Regions from separate parts of the Rhodoligotrophos appendicifer genome, predicted to be linked through region 2. Evidence: riboswitches for the same ligand, from Rfam matches in the RefSeq annotation. Region 2 holds a riboswitch; each other region holds the start of a gene.
What was found. Region 2 has a riboswitch for thiamine pyrophosphate ahead of thiC (phosphomethylpyrimidine synthase ThiC). Riboswitches for the same ligand answer to the same signal wherever they lie in the genome.

Region 1 (4,327 bases), on a different contig from region 2:
CACTTCGCAGCCGGCGTCCAGGAGCCTGTCGGCGACGCTGAGGTCTTCCGTCGTATAGGGAAACACCTGAAAGCCCTCGTCAGTGAGCAGCTTTGCCGCCTCCACCAGGCCGAACACGTCCGGCTGCAGCGTGTCGTCGTCGCGGATCACCTCGAGCTTGATCCACGGCGTGCCGAACACCTCCCGGGCCATATGCGCCGTGGTCACGGCCTCCTTGGCCGAATGACAGCCGGCCGTATTCGGCAGGACGCGCACGCCCAGGCCGCGGATCAGTGTCCAGAAATCATGGCCCGCGCGTTGGTTCGAGGCCTCCCGGCGCAACGAGACCGTCACCACCTCGCAAGCCGAGCGCCGCACCGCCTCCGCCAGGATGGCGGGGGAGGGATACTGCGCCGTGCCGAGGAACAGGCGGGATTTGAGCTCCGTCCCATAGACCTTCATGGATTTAGCCCCCTTGCATCGGCGTCAGCACCTCGACGCGGTCGCCGGCGGCCAGTTCCAGGTCCGCGCGTTGCCCCATGGGCACGAAGGCTTCGTTGACGGCAGTGGCAACGACGACCTCTCCATAGCCCAGCTCGAGCAGCAGGCCGGCAAGATCGGTGCTCGTGACTTCACGCGCGTCGCCGTTGATCGTGATCTTCATCCATGACCTCTGGGAAGGAAGCGTTGTCGAGGATCACGGCCGCCGCCATCCGCGCCAGGGCAGGCGCCAGCAGGAAGCCGTGGCGATAGAGTCCGTTGACGAACACGGTCCGGTCGCGCACCCGGATCCGGGGCAGATTGTCCGGGAAGGCTGGCCGTGCATCGGTGCCGATCTCTAGGATTTCTGCCTCTGCGAAGGCCGGATGCAGGGCATAGGCGCTGTTCAACATCTCGACGAGCGAGCGCGCGGTGATCGTCTGCCGGTCGCTGCTTTCGATCATCGTGGCACCCAGCATGAACACCCCGTCACCCCGCGGCACCACATAGAAGGGAATGCGCGGATGCAGCAGCCGCACCGGGCGGGAAAGCTGCATCTCGGGGCAGCGGACCAGCAGCATCTCGCCCTTCACCCCGCGCAGATCGCCCAACACGTCACGGGCGGCGAGCCCGCGGCAATCGACCAGCCAGTCCGAGCCTGAACGTCGGCTGAGCCCGTCGGTGTCGAGATGGATCGGCACTCCGAGGGCGTGCAGCCGCGCCGCCAGCACCTGCACGGCACGGCGCGGGTCGAGATGGCTCTCGTCGCGGAAGAACAGGGCCCGCGAAAAGCGGCCTGCCAAGGCCGGCTCGATCTTGGCGATCTCGTCGGGACTGAGTGTCTCGAAGGCGCTGGTGCGGCGGCCGAAGCGGTCGAGTTCGGCGGCATCCCGCCGCTGCGCCACGACGAGGGTGCCGTGCGGGACGACGTCCGGCATGATCCGCGGCCAATAGTCCAGCGCCTCGCGCCCCAGCGACAGCACCAGCGGTTCGGCGCTTTCGCGTTCGCACCACGGCGCCAGCATGCCGCCCGCATAGCGCGAGCAAGAGGCGAGACCGAGGCTCGCGCCCCGCTCCACGACTTCGACGGCGGCGCCGCGCTCCGCGAGAGCGAGGGCGGTCGTCAGTCCGGCAACGCCTGCGCCGATCACAGTGATGGTCGTCATGGTCCACACTCCGCCCGATGGGACGATGTCGAACTGGAGGGGGATGAGACGCCGAGGCAAGATCCATCCCTTCGCCAGCTTGACCTGGATCAGGTTCGAAGGGTCGCCATGTCGCGCTCGAAAGCGCCAATGGCCTCTCAGCCCCTGACGGGACTCCCCTTGGATGGCCCGTGATACGCCGACCGAGCCCGTCCCGTCAAATGGTGTCCGGAGGCGCCTACTGCAAGCATGGTGGTGCAAGCTTGCTTCAGCTGCGCGGGAGAACTTCCCCGATCAGATCGTACTCTTCGCTGTCGATGACGCGGACGCGGTGGATGGATCCGACTTCGAGGTCCGGCTCGCCGGGCAGGAAGATATTCCCGTCGATCTCCGGTGCATCCCAGATGGTCCGGCCCACCGCTTCTTCCATCTCGTCATCGATCGAATCGATGATGACGTCAATCTCGCGTCCCACCTTGGCGCGCATGACGGCGCCGCTGATCTCGGCTTGGGCGGCCATGAAGCGGTGCCAGCGTTCTTCCTTCACCTCCTCGGCCACGATCCCGGGCAGCATGTTCGCCGTGGCGCCGTCGACGGGTTCGTATTTGAAGCAGCCGACCCGTTCGAGCCGGGCCTCCTTCATCCAGTCCAGCAGGAACTCGAAATCCTCCTCCGTCTCGCCGGGAAACCCGACGATGAAGGTCGAGCGGATCGCCAGGTCGGGGCAGATCTTGCGCCAGGCCTGCAGGCGCTCCAGCACCTTCACCTGGTTCGCCGGCCGGCGCATGTCCTTGAGGACCGTGGGGCTGGCATGTTGGAACGGAATGTCGAGATAGGGCAGGATCTTGCCGTCCGCCATCAGCGGGATCAGCCCGTCCACATGCGGATAGGGATAGACGTAATGCAGCCGGACCCAGGCGCCGAGTTCCCCCAGGGCGGTCGCCAGCGGCACGATCTTGGCCTCGAGTTCGCGTCCGCGGAACTTGCTCGTCGCATATTTGAGGTCGAGGCCGTAGGCGCTGGTGTCCTGCGAGATCACCAGCAGCTCCTTCACCCCGGCGCGCACCAGCTGCTCGGCCTCATACATGACATTCGCCGCCGGCCGGCTTTTCAGATCGCCGCGCAGGCTGGGGATGATGCAGAACGAGCAGCGGTTGTTGCAGCCCTCCGAGATCTTCAGATAGGCATAATGCCGCGGTGTCAGGCGCAGCCCCTCGGCCGGGACCAGATCGACATAGGGGTCATGGACCGGCGGCACGGCCTCGTGCACTGCATGGACCACCGCCTCATATTGGTGCGGCCCCGTGATCGCCAGCACTTGCGGATGCGCATCCCGGATCCGCTCGGCCTCGACCCCCATGCAGCCGGTGACGATCACCCGTCCGTTTTCGGCGATCGCCTCCCCGATGGCGGCGAGCGATTCTGCCTTCGCGCTGTCCAGGAAGCCGCAGGTATTGACGATCACCACGTCCGCCCCGCCGTAATCGGGCGAGATGGCATAGCCCCCGGCGCGCAGCTGCGACAGGATCCGCTCGCTGTCCACGAGGGCCTTTGGGCAGCCGAGGCTGACCATCCCCACGGTCGGGGTGGCACGGATGTCGGTCTTCAATGTCAAGATGGATCCTTCACCGGCGTCCGCGCTCTTTAGAGCATTTCCGCGTTCAAACAAGAGGCGATGGCGCGCTTCCCAGCCATTCCTGGCAGAACAGATGCTCTTCCGGCGCGAATACCCCGATCGCATTGGAGAAGCCGTGCAGCATATGCTCGCCCATGGGCCGCCAGCAGCCTTCCAGGCAATTCTTGAATTCCTCGCTCGCCAGAATGGGTTCGCCCAGCGCTTTGCACAGCTGCTCCAGCCGTGCCACTTCGTTGACGGCGGCACCGAACACCGAGAAGGTCAGCCGCTCCGGCACGCCCACATTGCCAAACATGACGTCGCCCATATGCAGGCCGATGACGCAGTCCAGTTCCGACAGGCCCTGCCGGACCCGCTCTTCGTTCTTGCGCATGAGGTCCATGCGCGCCCCGATCGCCGCCCGCAAGGCCGCATCGCAGCCCTGGGAGCCGTTGATCGGGAAAATCGCCAGCACGGCATCTCCGATGAAGCTGAGCACCTCGCCGCCCGCCTCGATCACCGCATTGGCGACGACGTCGAAATAGGCGTTCAGCGTATCGATATAGTCCTGCCGCGACAGCAGATCGGCGAGCCGGGTCGATCCGCGCATATCCGCATACCAGATCGCTGCATTGATGGTCTCGCCGTCGCCGCGCTTGATCTGGCCGGACAACACGCGCTCTCCGGCCTGCCCCCCGAGATAGGTTTTCACCACGATGGTGGTGAGCCGGGTCCGCACCGCCATCTTGCAGGCCACCGCCAGGCGCCGCTGGATGCGCTTCAACGCCAGCATCTCGGCGTCCGTGAAGATCCTGTCCGACGCCCAGGAGCCGAACATGCCGCGCATGTCCTCTTCGCCCACATCCTGGAAGGGGACCAGGAAGGCGTAATAATCGACAGCTCCCAGGGCGATCAGGTCCTTGAAGACCGTGAACTCGTTTTCGGTGCTCTTGTTCAGCTGGCGGCGGATGAAGGTGACTTGGTCCTTGAACATCTGCGCGAAGGGACTGCCCGAATAGCCTTCCGGCTTCGCACCGCCCGGCTGATGCAGATATTTGTCGACCGTGATCCCCGAGCCCCTGATCCAGGTATAGCCGACCGCCCGATA
Region 2 (4,327 bases):
GCCGAGCTCCATGAACTTCTCCGACATCTGAGCCATGCCCTGCGTCTGATCGTTTAGCTTGGCTGCATAGTCGCGGACGTCCTGAGTGATCTTCATGGAGCAGAATTTCGGGCCGCACATGGAGCAGAAATGCGCCACCTTGTGCGCCTCCTTGGGCAAGGTCTCATCGTGGAACTTCAGGGCCCGCTCGGGATCCAGGGACAGATTGAACTGGTCCTCCCAGCGGAAGGAGAAACGGGAGCGGGACATGGCATCGTCCCACATCTGGGCGCCCGGGTGCCCCTTGGCGAGGTCGGCGGCGTGGGCTGCGATCTTGTAGGTGATCACGCCCTCCTTGACGTCATCGCGGTTCGGCAGCCCAAGATGCTCCTTCGGGGTGACGTAGCAGAGCATGGAGGTGCCGAACCAGCCGATCATGGCCGCGCCGATCGCCGAGGTGATGTGATCGTAACCTGGCGCGATGTCGGTGGTCAGGGGGCCCAGCGTGTAGAACGGCGCCTCGCCGCATTCGCGCAGTTGCTTGTCCATGTTGATCTTGATCTTGTGCATGGGCACGTGGCCCGGCCCTTCGATCATCACCTGGCACCCTTTCGCCCAAGCCACCTGCGTCAGCTCGCCCAGCGTTTCCAACTCCGCGAATTGGGCGCGGTCATTGGCATCGGCGATCGATCCCGGGCGCAGGCCGTCGCCCAGAGAGAACGACACGTCATATTTCGCCATGAGATCGCAGATGTCGCCGAAACGCTCATAGAGGAAGCTCTCCTTGTGATGGGCGAGGCACCACTTGGCCATGATCGAGCCGCCGCGGCTGACGATGCCGGTCACCCGGTCGGCCGTCAGGTGGATGTAGCCCAGACGGACGCCGGCATGGATGGTGAAGTAATCCACCCCCTGCTCGCATTGCTCGATGAGGGTGTCCTTGTAGACCTCCCAGTCGAGTTTCACGGGATCGCCGTCGACCTTCTCCAGGGCCTGATAGAGCGGCACCGTGCCGATGGGCACCGGAGCATTGCGGATGATCCATTCGCGGGTGTTGTGGATGTTCCGACCCGTGGACAGGTCCATGACCGTGTCGGCGCCCCAGCGGATGGCCCAGACCATTTTCTCGATCTCCTCTTCCACCGAGGAGGTCACAGCCGAATTGCCGATATTCGCGTTGATCTTCACCAGGAAGTTGCGGCCGATGATCATCGGCTCAAGTTCGGCGTGGTTGATGTTGGAGGGGATGATCGCCCGCCCCCGCGCAATCTCGGAGCGCACGAATTCCGGGGTCACGAATTCCGGCAGCTCGGCGCCGAACTGCTCGCCATCGGCCAGGATCTTGCCGGCGTCCGCCAGGGCCTGCTTGCGACCGATATTCTCGCGCTCGGCCACATAGACCATCTCCTTGGTAATGATCCCGGCGCGGGCGCACTGCAACTGGGTCAGGGGCTTGGAGCCGTCGCCGATCAGCGGCCTGTGGGTCAAGGGAAAGAAGCGGGCGAGATGCTTGCCCCCGACGCCACCATTGTCCTCCGGCGTGATGGTCCTGCCGTCATAGGCGCGCACGCCGCCGCGTTCGAGAAGCCAGTCGGTGCGCTTGCGGGCGAGGCCCTGTTCAACGTCGATTGAGACCGTGGGATCGGTGAAGGGGCCGGAGGTGTCGTAGACACGCAAGGGCGATTCGTTGGCGCTGGCATGCAGCGCGATTTCGCGGAACGGTACCGCGAGATCGGTGTCGGCCGCGGGATGGGTGTAGACTTTGGTGCTGGCCGGCAGCGGCCCCGTGGTGACCGTCGGGGCCGTCAGATCGGCAGGCTTGATGGGCTTGTTCATGTCAGATCTCCTGGTCCTGTTGCACAAGGAGATCCGGGAGACAGACGTCGAGCTGGATGAACGGCGTGTTCCAGTCCCTTCGCCGGCATGACCCGGATCAGGTTCGAAGGGTTTGCTCTGGATGGAAGCGGATCAGGCTTCCGAGCATCTCAGCACCGGTTAAGGCGCACCCCTCGGAACGAGGTTTCAGTGTGGGCGATAGAGCCGCTGGAGGCAAGTCTCAAGAAAGGGAGGACTCGGACTGCCACGGACTTCCTGGACAACACAACCCAAGGTTGATATTATCCCTTCCTATTTAAATTGGCGCGTTTTAGGCGATGATCCCGTCTCAAGCTGTAACACCATTTTGCCAATAGGAGATTTTCCATGACAAGGGTTGCACCAGTTCACATTGCAGTTCAAGATAATATAAGTGGTTTTCTTATAGAAACCGACAACATCATGAATTATTTAAAATTAAACTTCGGTAATAAATACGATGAGACGCCCAACTTACTCAAAACAACCGTGTTGTCTGGAACTATAATGAATGTAACCAGAGAAATATTTTCATTTAAATTCATGGAGTGGCGCAATTGACAAACAATTGGAGTGGCAGAAAGGTTTTTTAAACAGTAGATTAAATAAAATTCCAGATAATCTGAATCAAATTAATGATTTTTTAGGGAACGTCGACGACCCGAAATTTCAAAGCATGATGAGTAATTTGTCTCAACATTCGGACCAAATCAAGGAAGCGCTCAAAAACTTACCCTTGTACACAGCCGAAACGGATTTCATGATGACGTGACTGGAGCGATTTGGGTAGGCAACAGCAGAAGCAGTGCGACCAGACGAGGGGGGTCCGCTCTATCAATCCTCGAAGGGATCCGTCATTAAAATCGTGTCGTCGCGCTCGGGGCTCGTCGACAGCAGCGCCACGGGACACTCGATCAGCTCCTCGATGTGGCGCACATATTTCACGGCCTGGGCCGGCAGATCGGCCCAGCTGCGCGCGCCTTGCGTCGATTGCGACCACCCCTCCACGGTCTCGTAGATCGGCTCGACCCTCGCCTGCGCGGCCTCGCTTGCCGGGAGGTGATCGATGCGCTTGCCGTCCAGACGATAGCCCACACACAGTTTCAGCTCCTCGAAGCCGTCGAGCACATCCAGCTTGGTGAGCGCAATGCCGTTGATGCCGCTGGTCTTCACGGTCTGGCGGACAAGGGCGGCATCGAACCAGCCACAGCGCCGCTTACGGCCGGTCACGGTGCCGAATTCATGGCCGCGCTCGCCCAGGCGCTGGCCGACTTCGTTCAGCTGCTCGGTCGGAAAAGGTCCAGCCCCGACCCGCGTCGTGTAGGCCTTCACGATTCCCAGCACATAGCCGATGGCCCCCGGTCCCAGCCCCGAGCCGGTCGCTGCCTGACCGGCGACGACATTGGACGAGGTCACATAGGGGTAGGTGCCGTGATCGATATCGAGCAGAGCACCCTGTGCACCCTCGAACAGGATGCGGCTGCCGGCGCGGCGATGCTCGTCGAGGAGCATCCAGACCGAATCGGCATAGGGCAGAACCTTCGGTGCCACCGCGCAGAGTTCGTCGTGCAGGGCCTGGGGATCAACCTCCGGCGCGCCCAGGCCGCGACGCAGGGCGTTGTGGTGGCTCAGCAACCGCGCAATCTTGCCCTCGAGTTCCTCGACACGCTCGAGATCCATGACCCGGATGGCGCGACGCCCGACCTTGTCTTCATAGGCGGGACCAATGCCCCGTCGCGTCGTGCCGATGGCGCCCTTACCTGCCGCCTCCTCGCGGATGCCATCAAGCTCGCTGTGCAGCGGCAGAATGAGCACGGCGTTCTCGGCGACGCGCAGATTGTCCCGGGAGATCTCGACCCCCTGCCCCCGCAGCCGCTCGATTTCACCGCACAGGGCCCAGGGGTCGACCACCACCCCATTGCCGATCACCGAGAGCTTTCCCGGCCGCACAATGCCCGAGGGCAGCAGCGACAGCTTGAAGACCTTGCCGTCGATGACCAGCGTATGGCCGGCATTGTGGCCACCCTGGAAGCGCACCACGACATCGGCGCGCTCCGAGAGCCAGTCCACGATCTTGCCCTTGCCTTCGTCGCCCCATTGGGCGCCGACCACGACCACATTGGCCATCAAAACATTCCTTCAAACGTCTCTGCAAACGGCGCCGTCTATAGCGCGGATCGTCAGGCATCCCAAGCGATGATGTCGGGTGACGGGCCGAGCATGTCGCTCCCGCCATTGCCGTGGCACCCCGATCTGCGATCATCGCCTCGTCACGGCAGGGGAGTCGCATGGGCAAGCAACCGAATATCGTCCTGATCATGCTCGATCAGCTCGCACCGCAATCGCTCCCGATGTATGGCCACGGGCTCGTCAAGACGCCGCATCTGTCCGCATTGGCGGCGACGGGCGTCGTCTTCGACAATTTCTACTGCAACTCGGCCCTGTGCGGCCCGTCGCGCTTTTCGATGATGACGGGGCAGAGGAATTCGCGCAT
Region 3 (4,327 bases), on a different contig from region 2:
GCCCGCGCTCTCGGTGAGGCTTGGCCAAACGATGTATCGAGAAGCAGGCTCTTGGCTCTCGCCTTCAAAGCAAAGCATACCGACGAGTCTCATCGGGCGCGCCTGCGGGTCGACATCGGGCGGTTGCGCACGGAACTTCAAGACATGGCAGATGTCCGAGCCACGACGAAAGGCTTTGCCCTGGTCCCGCACCAGCCCTGTGAGGTCGGCGTTTTGGCGCCACCCTTCGAGGAGGGGCACGGCTCTTTGCTCGCAATGCTGTCAGATGGCGAGGCGTGGTCCAGCTCGTCCCTCGCGATCGCGCTCGGCACAAGTCCTCGGACCGTTCAGCGGGCGCTCGGCGAGCTTGCCAGGACCGGCAGGGTCCAATCTTTCGGCCGCGGCCGCGCGCAACGGTGGCTCACTCCGGCTCCTCCGGGTTTCCCGACAATCTTGTTACTCCCGGGCCCGCTGCCGAGTGACTAGAAGAGGGTCATGAAACGATCTGCAGCTGAAATCCTTCGTGAATACGGGCCATTCCCAGGCGCCGATCATGTGCATGGTGTCACCTACGATGGTCAGCACGTTTGGTTTGCATCCGGCGACAAACTGAACGCCTTCGACCCTGACGACGGGACGCCGCGGGCATCAATCGGCGTCGAGGCTCATGCGGGAACGGCGTTCGATGGTCAGTACCTCTTCCAGATCGCTGAGGATCGGATCCAGAAGATCGATCCGAAGACGGGGCACGTGCTGAAGACGATCCCAGCGCCTGGCGGCGGCGGTGACTCAGGGCTCGCGTGGGCGGAGGGCACCCTCTGGGTCGGGCAGTATCGTGACCGAAAGATCCACCAAGTCGACCCTCAGACCGGCGAGATTCTTCGCACTATCGACTCCGACCGCTTCGTCACGGGGGTAACCTGGGTCGACGGTGAACTCTGGCATGCCACCTGGGAAGGTGATGAAAGCGATTTGAGACGAATAGATCCGAAGACGGGCGAAGTGCTGGAAAGTCTCGAAATGCCCGTCGGTGCAGGAATATCGGGACTTGAAGCTGATTCCGGCGATCGTTTTTTCTGCGGAGGCGGAAATACCGGCAAGGTCAGGACCGTCCGCCGACCCAAGCGTGGCGCCTCGGCCGTCGAAGGCTCAAAATAGGCGATCCAGATCGGACTGAGCCGGCGGCTGAGTCCGATCCCCCTGCCCTAATGGATAGGATCCAGGACCACCACAGGGATCTCGCGCTCTGTCTTCGACTGATAATCAGAGTAAGGCGGCCAGAATTCCAGCGCCTTCTTCCAAAGTCTCTCGCGCTCCTCGCCCGTCGCCGTCCTGGCGCGAGCCTTGATCTTCTGAGTCCCGACCTGGATCTCCACATCCGGATCGACGAGGATATTGCGGTACCATCCGGGGTGTTCAGGAGCACCACCTTTGGACGCCACGACGAAGTAGCTGCCGCCTTCAGAACCGTAATACAGGGGGAACAGGAACTTCTCTCCAGATTTGCGGCCAGTGGTGGTCAGCAGCAGTGAGGGGACGATGATCTCGCCGCGCTCCGGGAGCGTCGCCTTATGCATATGCCCTTCGGTTCCCCCGCTTGCGAGATACCGCTCGGCATGCTCGACCATCCAGTCCGGCAGGTTCTTTGGGAGTTTGGCTTCAGTCATTTGCGCCCTCCTTGAAAGCTGTATGGAATATAGCGCGGAGTGGCTGATCGGCAATGCCCTGGCCGATCCGTCTCAGAGGAGTGACGAGGCGTCTGTTTGCACAAAGACGCGGACAAGGTGCCGTCAGCAGCCGTATTTTTGCGATGACACGTCCCCTGCGCTCTGCGATAAAGTCCGATGAGAGACGGGGGCGCCCACCGCAAGGCGGGCTGAGAAGAACCCTTCGAACCTGAACCAGATCATGCTGGCGGAGGGAGTCGCTCGGGATCGTTCCGCTCACAGCGTTTCACCCGCGCCCGCCCCCGCCGACGAGGGGGCCGATGGCCAGTCGCACGACATCGATGGATAGAGGCGCAACCCGGATGTGTCGGCAACGGGATCGGCCGTGATCTCCCAGTTCCGCGACATGGCCAGGACGACAGCCGTGCTCCTGGTCATCTGGCAGGGGGCAATCTGGCTATTCGCACCGCCGCGTTACATTTTCCCGTCACCGCTGGACGTGCTCGCCGCCTTTCAGCGTCAGCCGGAATTCCTCCTGAGCAACAGCCTCGTGACCCTCACCGAGATCCTGCTGGGTTTCGTCCTCGGCGTCTCCTTCGGCGCTCTCTCCGCCTTGGCAATGGCGGCATTTCCCAAGTTAGGCCGGCTGGTCTGGCCGGCGCTGCTTGTTCTTCAAGCTTTTCCGGTCTTCGTCATCGCCCCGCTTCTTGTCGTCTGGTTCGGCTTCGGCATCGCCTCAAAGGTGATCATGGCGATGATCATCATTTTCTTCCCGGTCACCTCGGCATTCGCCGATGGATTGCGCCGTACCGACCCCTATTTGATCGACGCGGCCGCTCTCACGACCGCCACGCATTGGCAGACGCTCCTTTATGTCCGTATGCCCCTCGCAATGCCCGGGCTCCTGTCCGGCCTCCGTGTGGCTGCCCCTCTTGCTCCCCTTGGCGCTGTCATCGGGGAATGGGTGGGGGCCTCATCGGGACTGGGCTTCGTCATGGTGCAGGCCAATGCCCGCATGCAGACCGACACGGTCTTCGCAGCCATGGCCGTGCTTGCCATTCTCAGCCTCGCATTGCGCCATCTCGTCGACCAGTTGGCGCCACGCCTCATTCCATGGGCGAACGATCAATGATCCCTCCACTGCATCCATCGAGGAACTATCGAATGAACAAACGCGCGTTCCTAGTCGCCTGCCTCATGCTCCCGCTTTTCCTCAGCGCTCCGACACAGGCGGCTGAGAAGCTCACCGTCCTTCTCGAATGGTTCGTCAATCCCGATCACGCACCTTTGGTCGTGGCCGACAGGCTGGGGCTGTTCAAGGCAGCAGGACTTGAGGTCGAATTGATCGCGCCCTCTGATCCCTCAGCCGTTCCGCGCCTGGTGGCTGCGGGCCAGGCCGACATCGGCATTCATTATCAGCCCAATCTCTATCTCGATAACCAAGCCGGCGTAGACCTCGTCCGCTTCGGTACTCTCGTTGAAACGCCGCTCAACAGCATTACGGTACTGGCCGACGGGCCGATCCGCAGCCTCGCCGATCTCAAGGGAAAATCCATCGGCTACTCGGTCTCGGGATTCGAGCAGACCCTGCTGGAGCAGATGCTGGCAAGCGGCGGCTTAAGCTTGGACGACGTCCAGCTGGTCAATGTCAACTTTGCTCTTACAGCGTCCCTGATCGGAGGGAAGGTCGACGCCACCATCGGCGGCTTCCGCAACTTCGAACTGACCCAAATGAAGCTGGAAGGCCATCAAGGCAAATCCTTCTACCCGGAGGACCATGGTGTGCCGGCCTATGACGAGTTGATCCTGGTCACCCGACCCGAGCTTGTGGCGGATAATCGGCTGCCGCGCTTTCTCGAGGCCTTGGAGAAGGGAGCGCTTTATCTGACCAATCATCCGGATGAGGCCTGGAAGCTCTTCATCGCTGCCTATCCTGCTCTCGACGATGCACTCAACAAGCAGGCTTGGGCCGATACGCTTCCACGCTTCGCCAAACGGCCGGCGGCGCTCGATCACAGTCGCTATAGGCGCTTCGCTGATTTTCTGGTCAAACGTGGGTTGCTGAAAAAGGCGCCGGAGCTGTCGGAGATTGCGGTGGAGTTACCCTAACACCAGCGGATGGTCTTGTGCCGGTGACCCCTGACGAAGGTCGCCACAATATTTATTGAACACTCGTACAGTTATCCTTATCCTCCTTTCGTTAGACCGGAGGAGGTTCGGATGGCGTCGTCAAATGAACCCAGTCAAGCGATTGAAACGAGGGACACGGTCTTCGTTCCCCTGAGCGATGGCACACGGATCGCGGCGACGATCTGGCTGCCGCAAACGGCCGAGATGGATCCCGTGCCGGCCGTGATCGAGATGATCCCCTACCGGCGCCGAAACGGAACGATCTTCCGCGACGCCAACATGCATCCTTATGTGGCAGCCCATGGCTTCGCCTGTATCCGCATCGATCTTCGGGGATCCGGCGAGTCCGATGGCCTGCTCCGCGACGAATATCTGCCGCAAGAACAGAACGACGCCTTGGAAATCATTGATTGGATCGCCTCCCAACCCTGGTGCTCCGGCCACGTCGGGATGACCGGAATTTCTTGGGGTGGCTTCAATTCACTGCAGGTCGCAGCCCATCGTCCAAAGCCTTTGAAGGCCATTCTCGCTCTGTGCTGCGCCGATGACCG

Region 1: another riboswitch for thiamine pyrophosphate. It lies ahead of thiO (glycine oxidase ThiO); the one in region 2 lies ahead of thiC (phosphomethylpyrimidine synthase ThiC).
Region 3: another riboswitch for thiamine pyrophosphate. It lies ahead of FKM97_RS01585 (ABC transporter permease); the one in region 2 lies ahead of thiC (phosphomethylpyrimidine synthase ThiC).

Annotation. Positions count from the first base shown of each region.
Region 1 is NZ_VHKL01000005.1:371,068-375,394, forward strand. It holds gene FKM97_RS13610 (thiazole synthase) at 1-441, opposite strand, end outside; gene thiS (sulfur carrier protein ThiS) at 446-643, opposite strand; gene thiO (glycine oxidase ThiO) at 612-1,625, opposite strand; TPP riboswitch at 1,675-1,795, opposite strand; gene rimO (30S ribosomal protein S12 methylthiotransferase RimO) at 1,873-3,177, opposite strand; gene FKM97_RS13630 (adenylate/guanylate cyclase domain-containing protein) at 3,266-4,327, opposite strand, start outside.
Region 2 is NZ_VHKL01000008.1:23,402-27,728, forward strand. It holds gene thiC (phosphomethylpyrimidine synthase ThiC) at 1-1,815, opposite strand, end outside; TPP riboswitch at 1,872-1,999, opposite strand; gene FKM97_RS17625 (hypothetical protein) at 2,182-2,394, shown strand; gene FKM97_RS17630 (adenylosuccinate synthase) at 2,668-3,960, opposite strand; gene betC (choline-sulfatase) at 4,122-4,327, shown strand, end outside.
Region 3 is NZ_VHKL01000001.1:335,589-339,915, forward strand. It holds gene FKM97_RS01570 (helix-turn-helix domain-containing protein) at 1-465, shown strand, start outside; gene FKM97_RS01575 (Vgb family protein) at 475-1,137, shown strand; gene FKM97_RS01580 (nitroreductase family deazaflavin-dependent oxidoreductase) at 1,185-1,646, opposite strand; TPP riboswitch at 1,823-1,919, shown strand; gene FKM97_RS01585 (ABC transporter permease) at 2,053-2,778, shown strand; gene FKM97_RS01590 (ABC transporter substrate-binding protein) at 2,811-3,755, shown strand; gene FKM97_RS01595 (CocE/NonD family hydrolase) at 3,867-4,327, shown strand, end outside.